DNA from 2 places in the Candidatus Merdisoma sp. JLR.KK006 genome. Region 1 is predicted to be linked to the other one. Evidence: predicted binding sites of a transcription regulator. Region 1 holds the regulator's gene; the other holds the start of a gene.

Region 1 (3,421 bases):
AGAGCAGCGCTTCCGAAAACCACATGACTGCACAGTATCGGGACATTACAAACTGAAAAGGAATATAGGAAAAAATAATGTCAAAGCCCTCTGTATTCCACCAATACACAGCACAAAAAATCATCCCAATTCCATTCCATATAATAAAAGGAATCAAGAGGGAAGAAATCCGCCGCCGGAATTTTTCCAGCATATTCTCTTTTGACAGATTATAGCAGAGAAGAAATGCTGAACATATCATAAAAAAGGAAAGACTCACAGTGCCCCCGTCAAAGCATAGCTTAGATATCCACTGGCAAAGATAATCCGAAAATGTTTCTGATGTACCAAGTTCAAAAAAATGATCCGTATCCATATGTACCATCACAATCCCCAGCTGCATCAAAAAAGAAACAACCGTTACCTTCTTACTAAAACTGCCAAACTCACTTTCCATAATCTTCCTCCGACAAAAGCGTGCCCTACAAGCCTCTCTTTTTCCTCCTCAGATAACAATACAAAACCGGCTTCTCCAGATACCGCTTCACTACAATCTGAATCTCTTCCTTCGGATTCATAGGCTTCACCAATATGGAATACATTCCTGCCCGATTGGCCCCCCACACGTCCGTAAAGAGCTGATCCCCCACAAACAGCGTGTGATCCTCATCCGTTCCCATACGCCCCATTCCTTCCAGATAACCTATGCGCTTCGGTTTTCCGGCCTTATACACATAGGGAGTATCAAGAGCCTTTGCAAACGGCGTCACTCTCGGCTCTTTGTTATTGGAAATAAGGCAGGTGGCAAACCCCATCTCATGAAGCCGCTTAAACAGGCCAATACTCCGCTCATCCGCCGGAGCGTCATGGCACACCAGCGTATTATCAATATCAAAGAGAATTCCCCGATATCCCTCTTTATATAAGCTTTCAAAATCAATCACATAGGCAGATTCCAAATATTCTTTAGGATACAGATTTCTAAAAAAAGAAAAACCTTTTGGCATTTCCGACACAATAATTCCTCCTACAATAGACATATTCCAGGTAATATAACAGGCTGAGCTTCCCAAAACTCCCAGAAACAGCAGACAGAATAATGCTTACATTGGCTGACAGGGTATAAATAAGGGCCGTATTTTCAAAATAATACTAGAAGGTAATTCCCAAAAGGGAAAGGGCAAAAATCCCAAGCTCATCCCTGACGCTCTTCGGCTTTTCGATTTTCCGGGTAAGCATAGATAAAACTACCCATGCGATAAAGAAGCGCATCAGCATAACCTGAAGCGCATCATAATGATTCAGCAGAGTCTTTGTCGCTGCAAAAGCAGTCCCCCATACGGTAATGGTAAACAGGGCAGGTACATACCATGCTGCCCTTTTTTGTCTGTTGCCATTTTAATATCTCTTTCTATACTTCATAAGTCTAAAATAAAACCTTTATTTATCATCTAACATTTTCTTCAATTCACTCAGGAAAGTATTCACGTCCTTAAACTCCCGATATACGGAAGCAAAGCGCACATAAGCCACAGAATCCAAATCTTTCAGCTTATCCATCACCATCTCGCCAATCACACTGCTGTCAATCTCCCGTTCCTCCCGATTAAAGATATCGCTCTCAATGGCATCAATCACACTGCTGATATCTTTCAGGGGCACCGGACGCTTATGGCAGGCCCGCAAGATGCCGTCCTCAATCTTGCTTCTGTCGTAAGGCTCCCTGTTGTTATCTTTCTTAATCACAATAATCGGAATCGTCTCAATTTTCTCATAGGTAGTAAAACGCTTCCCACAGGAATCGCAGAGACGGCGGCGGCGAATGGAGCTGTTATCCTCCGCCGGTCTGGAATCAATGACCCGGGTATTCTCCTGGCTGCAAAATGGACACTTCATAGCGAACCTCCCTTTTTTCTCTCGGATTTGCCGTAAAATCTCCATCTTCGGCACTCCTTTTGTAGTACCTCTCAAGTATATTACATTTCTTTCTTTTCTGTCAAATATTATGCAAAACAAAACTCCAGGCTTTTCACCCTTTTTTTTGCACTGCATAAGATAAAGAAAGACCTCCAATGGAGCTTCCCATGACCTTCTGTGAATTGAGAGAAAAAGATGTTATCAATATCTGTGACTGTAAGCGCTTAGGCTGTGTAACGGATCTGGTGTTTGATCCCAAAAACGGATGTATCCAGGCCCTTGTAACCTCCAGCAACGAAAAACTCTGGGGGCTTCTGGGAAAAGACTGTGAATACGAGATTCCCTGGTGCAAAATCAAGCAGATTGGACCGGATATTATTTTGGTGGAGCTGGAAAAAGAGAAAGGGCATTGACTATATCACGTCCACAAACATCACGCCATCAGTCTCTGACAGCTTCCTCAAATACTCTTGTTTATCGACTCTGTAAGGAATATAAATGGTCATCCGTATGGTAAAAGAATCCCCTCCAACCTTTGGCTTATCCACGTCATACATATCAACCTTACAGCCATCCTCCTTAAGCTTATGCAAAAGAACGGAAGCGGTCCGGTTCTCCGACGCTTCCACATACAAGCGTGCGTATCTTGAATAGAGATAAACCTTCTCCTCAATAAAAGGCAGAATATGAAGCCCCACAAGAAGAACTATTGTCACCAAAACAGCTCCGTCCACAAAGCCAATCCCCGCTGCCAGACCCACACAGGCACAGATCCAGATACTGGCCGCTGAGGTAAGTCCTTTCACCTGCCGGCCGGATACAATGATAGAGCCTGCCCCCAGAAATCCCACACCGCTCACCACCTGAGCGGCCATTCGTGAAATGTCCGTTGCTCCCGGAAATTGAAGATCCATATATTGAGCCGTCATCATCACCATAGCGGCTCCCATGCAGACTGCCGCATCCGTCTTTGCACCTCCGCCTCTTTTTTTGGCTCCACGGTCAATGCCGATAAGTCCGCCCAAAACCAAGGCAGTTATCATCCGCATCAGCACATTATGAAAGGTCCATTCTGTCAATGAAGCAAAAAACATTCCCTATTCCCCCATTTCTCTCTTAAGTATCCATATATCTTGAAAAATAACCGTCAGCTTATCCTAACCAATAAAAACCTATTTCCCCTCAAAGACAAAAAAGCAGCCCGTCTGTTATTTTAGTATAACAAGTTTGGACTGCTGATTCAACAAGTGATATGCTCTTCTTCCAGCAATTCCTCCAAAAAACGTGACCGTTCCGCCCTCCGGTTAAAAAGCTTTTTCACTGAAAAAATATACAAAAGCTCTTTCGCCCTTGTCATAGCCACATAAAAGAGCCGCCGCTCTTCTTCAATATCTGCTTCCAAAAAAGCCCTTTTATGAGGTGTCACCTTCTCATTGGCATCCGGAATAAATACAATTCGATACTCCAGCCCCTTGCTGCTGTGCATGGTAGCCAGCGACACGCTGTTGCTCTCCTTCTCCTGCTC
Region 2 (3,421 bases), on a different contig from region 1:
GAAAAAGCTCTGATTGAACAAAAAGCTGCTCTTGTGCCTGAAGGTACGAAGGATATTGCCTTTTTTGAAAAAGAACTGGATAACAATACTGCCCGGGAATTTGTCAATCTCCTCACCAGGCACTGCACCGGTACTGCCTGTGTCTTCACTGGAGATGATACAGACGGCTACCGCTACATTTTAGGAAGCGCCATAGAGGATGTCCGCCCTCTGTGCAGGAAGCTGAACGAAGCGTTTCAGGGAAAAGGCGGCGGCAAGGCAGAGATGGCACAGGGCTCCCTCCACGGGACCAGGGAGGCCATTGAAAAGATTCTTCCATAAATCGGGGAACTTTTGTTAAAAAAATATCTAAATTTGCTTTTCTTAGCAGCCATCTAAAATAAAAATAAGGACGTAAGCTATATAAAATAAACTTGCGTCCTTAATCTGTTTGCCTTTGATTATTTTTTGATTTTGTCAATATCGGTAAGATTTACGCCCAAAGAAGTTAAAATCTCATAGGAGCCTGTACTTTACTGCACCTTTTACAATTTCGCCGTTACAAGGCATTTAAGCACCTCCCAATCAGCTTCTCATAAAAAGGCATCATCTCCCGCTCTGACACCATCTCTCCCAGCTTCTCAAGCGGAATCCATGCCACTTTGCTGTTTTCGTCCGGTTTCACCTTAAGCACATCTTCTTCATCGGCCTCCAGAAGATAACTCAGATTCAGATGCTGGTGTGCGCTCACATAACGTCCCCGTTTCCAGTGTCCCCAAACAGGCAGAATCTCCAGGCTCTGCGCTTCCTCCCGAATGGGACGAACCTCATGAATACCTGTCTCTTCTTTCGCCTCACGCATGGCTGTCACAAGTAATTGCTCTTCTCCGTCCGCGTGGCCGCCTGTCCAGGACCAGGACTGGTAGATATTATGGTACACCATCAACAGCTTCTCCCGATTCTTATTAAAGATTAAAGAAGAAGCTGTCATATGTGCAATCTCACATTGTCTTGTCCCAATCGTTTCCGAAAACAACTCCAGATATTGCAGCATCAGCTTCCTATCCCGTTCCTCCTGTTCACAGGTTGGCCGGTATTCCCGGATTTGTCTTTGGTATTGGTACATTTACGCCTCCACAAACGCATCCTTGCCCATGCCGCAGACGGGGCACACCCAATCCTCCGGCAGATCTTCAAAGGCCGTTCCGGCAGCAATGCCGTTATCCGGATCGCCTGCCTCCGGATCGTACTCATAACCACAGGGTTCACATACATACTTTTTCATAGCAATCATTCCTTTCTTAATCATATACCCAAAGGGTATGTCCTGCTGCATCCCTTTCAGGATGGATAAACAACTCGTTCTACTAGAATATACCAAAAAATCTGTCTTTATTCCATAGATTTTTTTATTTTTATTTAAATATCTTTCCAAAACTTTTTATTCTATAAAAATCCTTGATTTTTCTTCTGTTTTCCTATACTATCTATACATGCACTGTCGAATGCAGCAAACAATATATTGTAATTGTCATTGACAAAACCACTATATATTGTTACAATAGGTTTCGTCACCATCCATTACAACGATACTAGGAATTGAGGAAAAGTTTTATGAAAATTATTAAAAGAAGCGGTGCTGAGGTTGAATTTGATCCTGCAAAGATCGTCGTTGCCGTTACCAGAGCCAATGATAAGGTTGTTCCCAGTGCGCGAATGACTCCCATCCAGATAAAGCGGATTGCCGAAGATGTGGAAAGTGCCGCTCAGAATATGAGCCGCTCCTTAAGCGTAGAAGAGATTCAGGATATGGTAGAGGATCAGATTATGAATCAGCGTGCCTTTGATGTTGCCAGGCGCTATATCACCTACCGTTACCGCAGAGCCCTGGTCCGCAAGTCCAATACCACAGATGAGCAGATCTTAAGTCTGATTGAATGCAACAATGAGGAGGTAAAGCAGGAGAACTCCAACAAGAATCCCACTGTCAACAGCGTACAGCGTGATTACATGGCCGGAGAGGTGAGCAAGGATATCACCAAGCGTATTCTCCTTCCCAACGATATTGTAGCTGCCCATGATCAGGGAATCATTCACTTTCATGATGCAGATTATTTTGCACAGCATATGCACAACTGTGATCTGGTAAACCTTGAGGACATGCTCCAGAACGGAACCGTCATCAGCGGCACCATGATTGAAAAGCCTCACAGCTTCTCCACAGCCTGCAACATTGCTACCCAGATCATTGCCCAGGTAGCTTCCTGTCAGTACGGCGGCCAGAGCATCAGCCTGACCCACCTGGCTCCTTTTGTGGATACCAGCCGCAAAAAAATCCGGAAGCAGGTAGCAGATGAGCTCCATTCCATCCATGAAGCTGTTACAGAAGAAGAGATTGATACTATCACAGAAAAGCGTCTTCGGGAAGAGGTGCGCAACGGCGTACAGATGATCCAGTATCAGGTAGTAACCCTGATGACTACCAACGGACAGGCTCCCTTTGTGACGGTCTTCATGTATCTGAACGAGGCTCAGAATGAGCAGGAAAAGAACGATCTGGCTCTCATTATTGAGGAAACCCTGCGTCAGCGCTATCAGGGCGTCAAAAATGAAAAGGGAACCTGGATCACTCCTGCCTTCCCCAAGCTTATTTACGTTCTGGAGGAAGACAATATCTATGAGGACAGTAAATACTACTACCTGACCAAATTAGCTGCCAAATGTACCGCCAAGAGGCTGGTACCGGATTATATTTCCGAAAAAATCATGTTGCAAAACAAGATTGATAAGAACGGAGAGGGGCATTGCTACACCTGCATGGGCTGCCGCAGCTTTCTGACTCCCTACATCGATGAAAACGGAAAGCCGAAATACTACGGCCGCTTCAACCAGGGTGTTGTTACGGTCAATCTGGTAGATATCGGCCTCTCCGCTGACGGCGATATTGACCGTTTCTGGGAGATCTTTGATGAGCGGATGGAACTTTGCCACCGGGCCCTTCAGTGCCGCCATGAGCGTCTCACCGGAACCCTTTCCGATGCCGCCCCCATTCTCTGGCAGCACGGCGCCCTCCTTCGTCTGAAAAAGGGAGAAACCATTGACAAATACCTTCACAACGGATATTCCACACTTTCGCTGGGTTATGCAGGTCTCTGGGAATGCGTCTACAGCCTGAACGGCAAGAAGCTCACAGAACCCGAAGGTGAAAAACTGGGGCTTGAGATTATGCGCAAGCTGAATGAATATACTGCCAAGTGGAAGGCTGCTGAGCAGATTGACTATTCTCTCTACGGTACACCGCTGGAAAGTACTACCTATAAGTTTGCAAAATGCCTCCAAAAGCGTTTCGGCATTGTAAAGAACGTAACTGATAAGAGCTATATTACTAACAGCTATCATGTGCATGTGACGGAAAATATTGATGCTTTTGATAAGCTGGCAC

Evidence for each region. The regulator NrdR, encoded in region 1, represses ribonucleotide reductase genes. The targets are predictions, from matches to a motif close to CACAANATNTTGTG.
Region 2: nrdD (anaerobic ribonucleoside-triphosphate reductase) is a predicted target of NrdR. The motif match lies at 1,524-1,537, and genes of this name have one in related genera.

Annotation. Positions count from the first base shown of each region.
Region 1 is NZ_JAYMNS010000010.1:54,970-58,390, reverse strand. It holds gene VSQ61_RS10065 (acyltransferase family protein) at 1-436, opposite strand, end outside; gene VSQ61_RS10060 (YqeG family HAD IIIA-type phosphatase) at 462-986, opposite strand; gene nrdR (transcriptional regulator NrdR) at 1,420-1,875, opposite strand; gene VSQ61_RS10050 (PRC-barrel domain-containing protein) at 2,064-2,309, shown strand; gene VSQ61_RS10045 (MgtC/SapB family protein) at 2,310-2,990, opposite strand; gene VSQ61_RS10040 (ATP-dependent helicase) at 3,137-3,421, opposite strand, start outside.
Region 2 is NZ_JAYMNS010000002.1:131,337-134,757, forward strand. It holds gene VSQ61_RS02265 (alanyl-tRNA editing protein) at 1-321, shown strand, start outside; gene VSQ61_RS02270 (NUDIX hydrolase) at 539-1,105, opposite strand; gene rd (rubredoxin) at 1,106-1,264, opposite strand; gene nrdD (anaerobic ribonucleoside-triphosphate reductase) at 1,594-3,421, shown strand, end outside.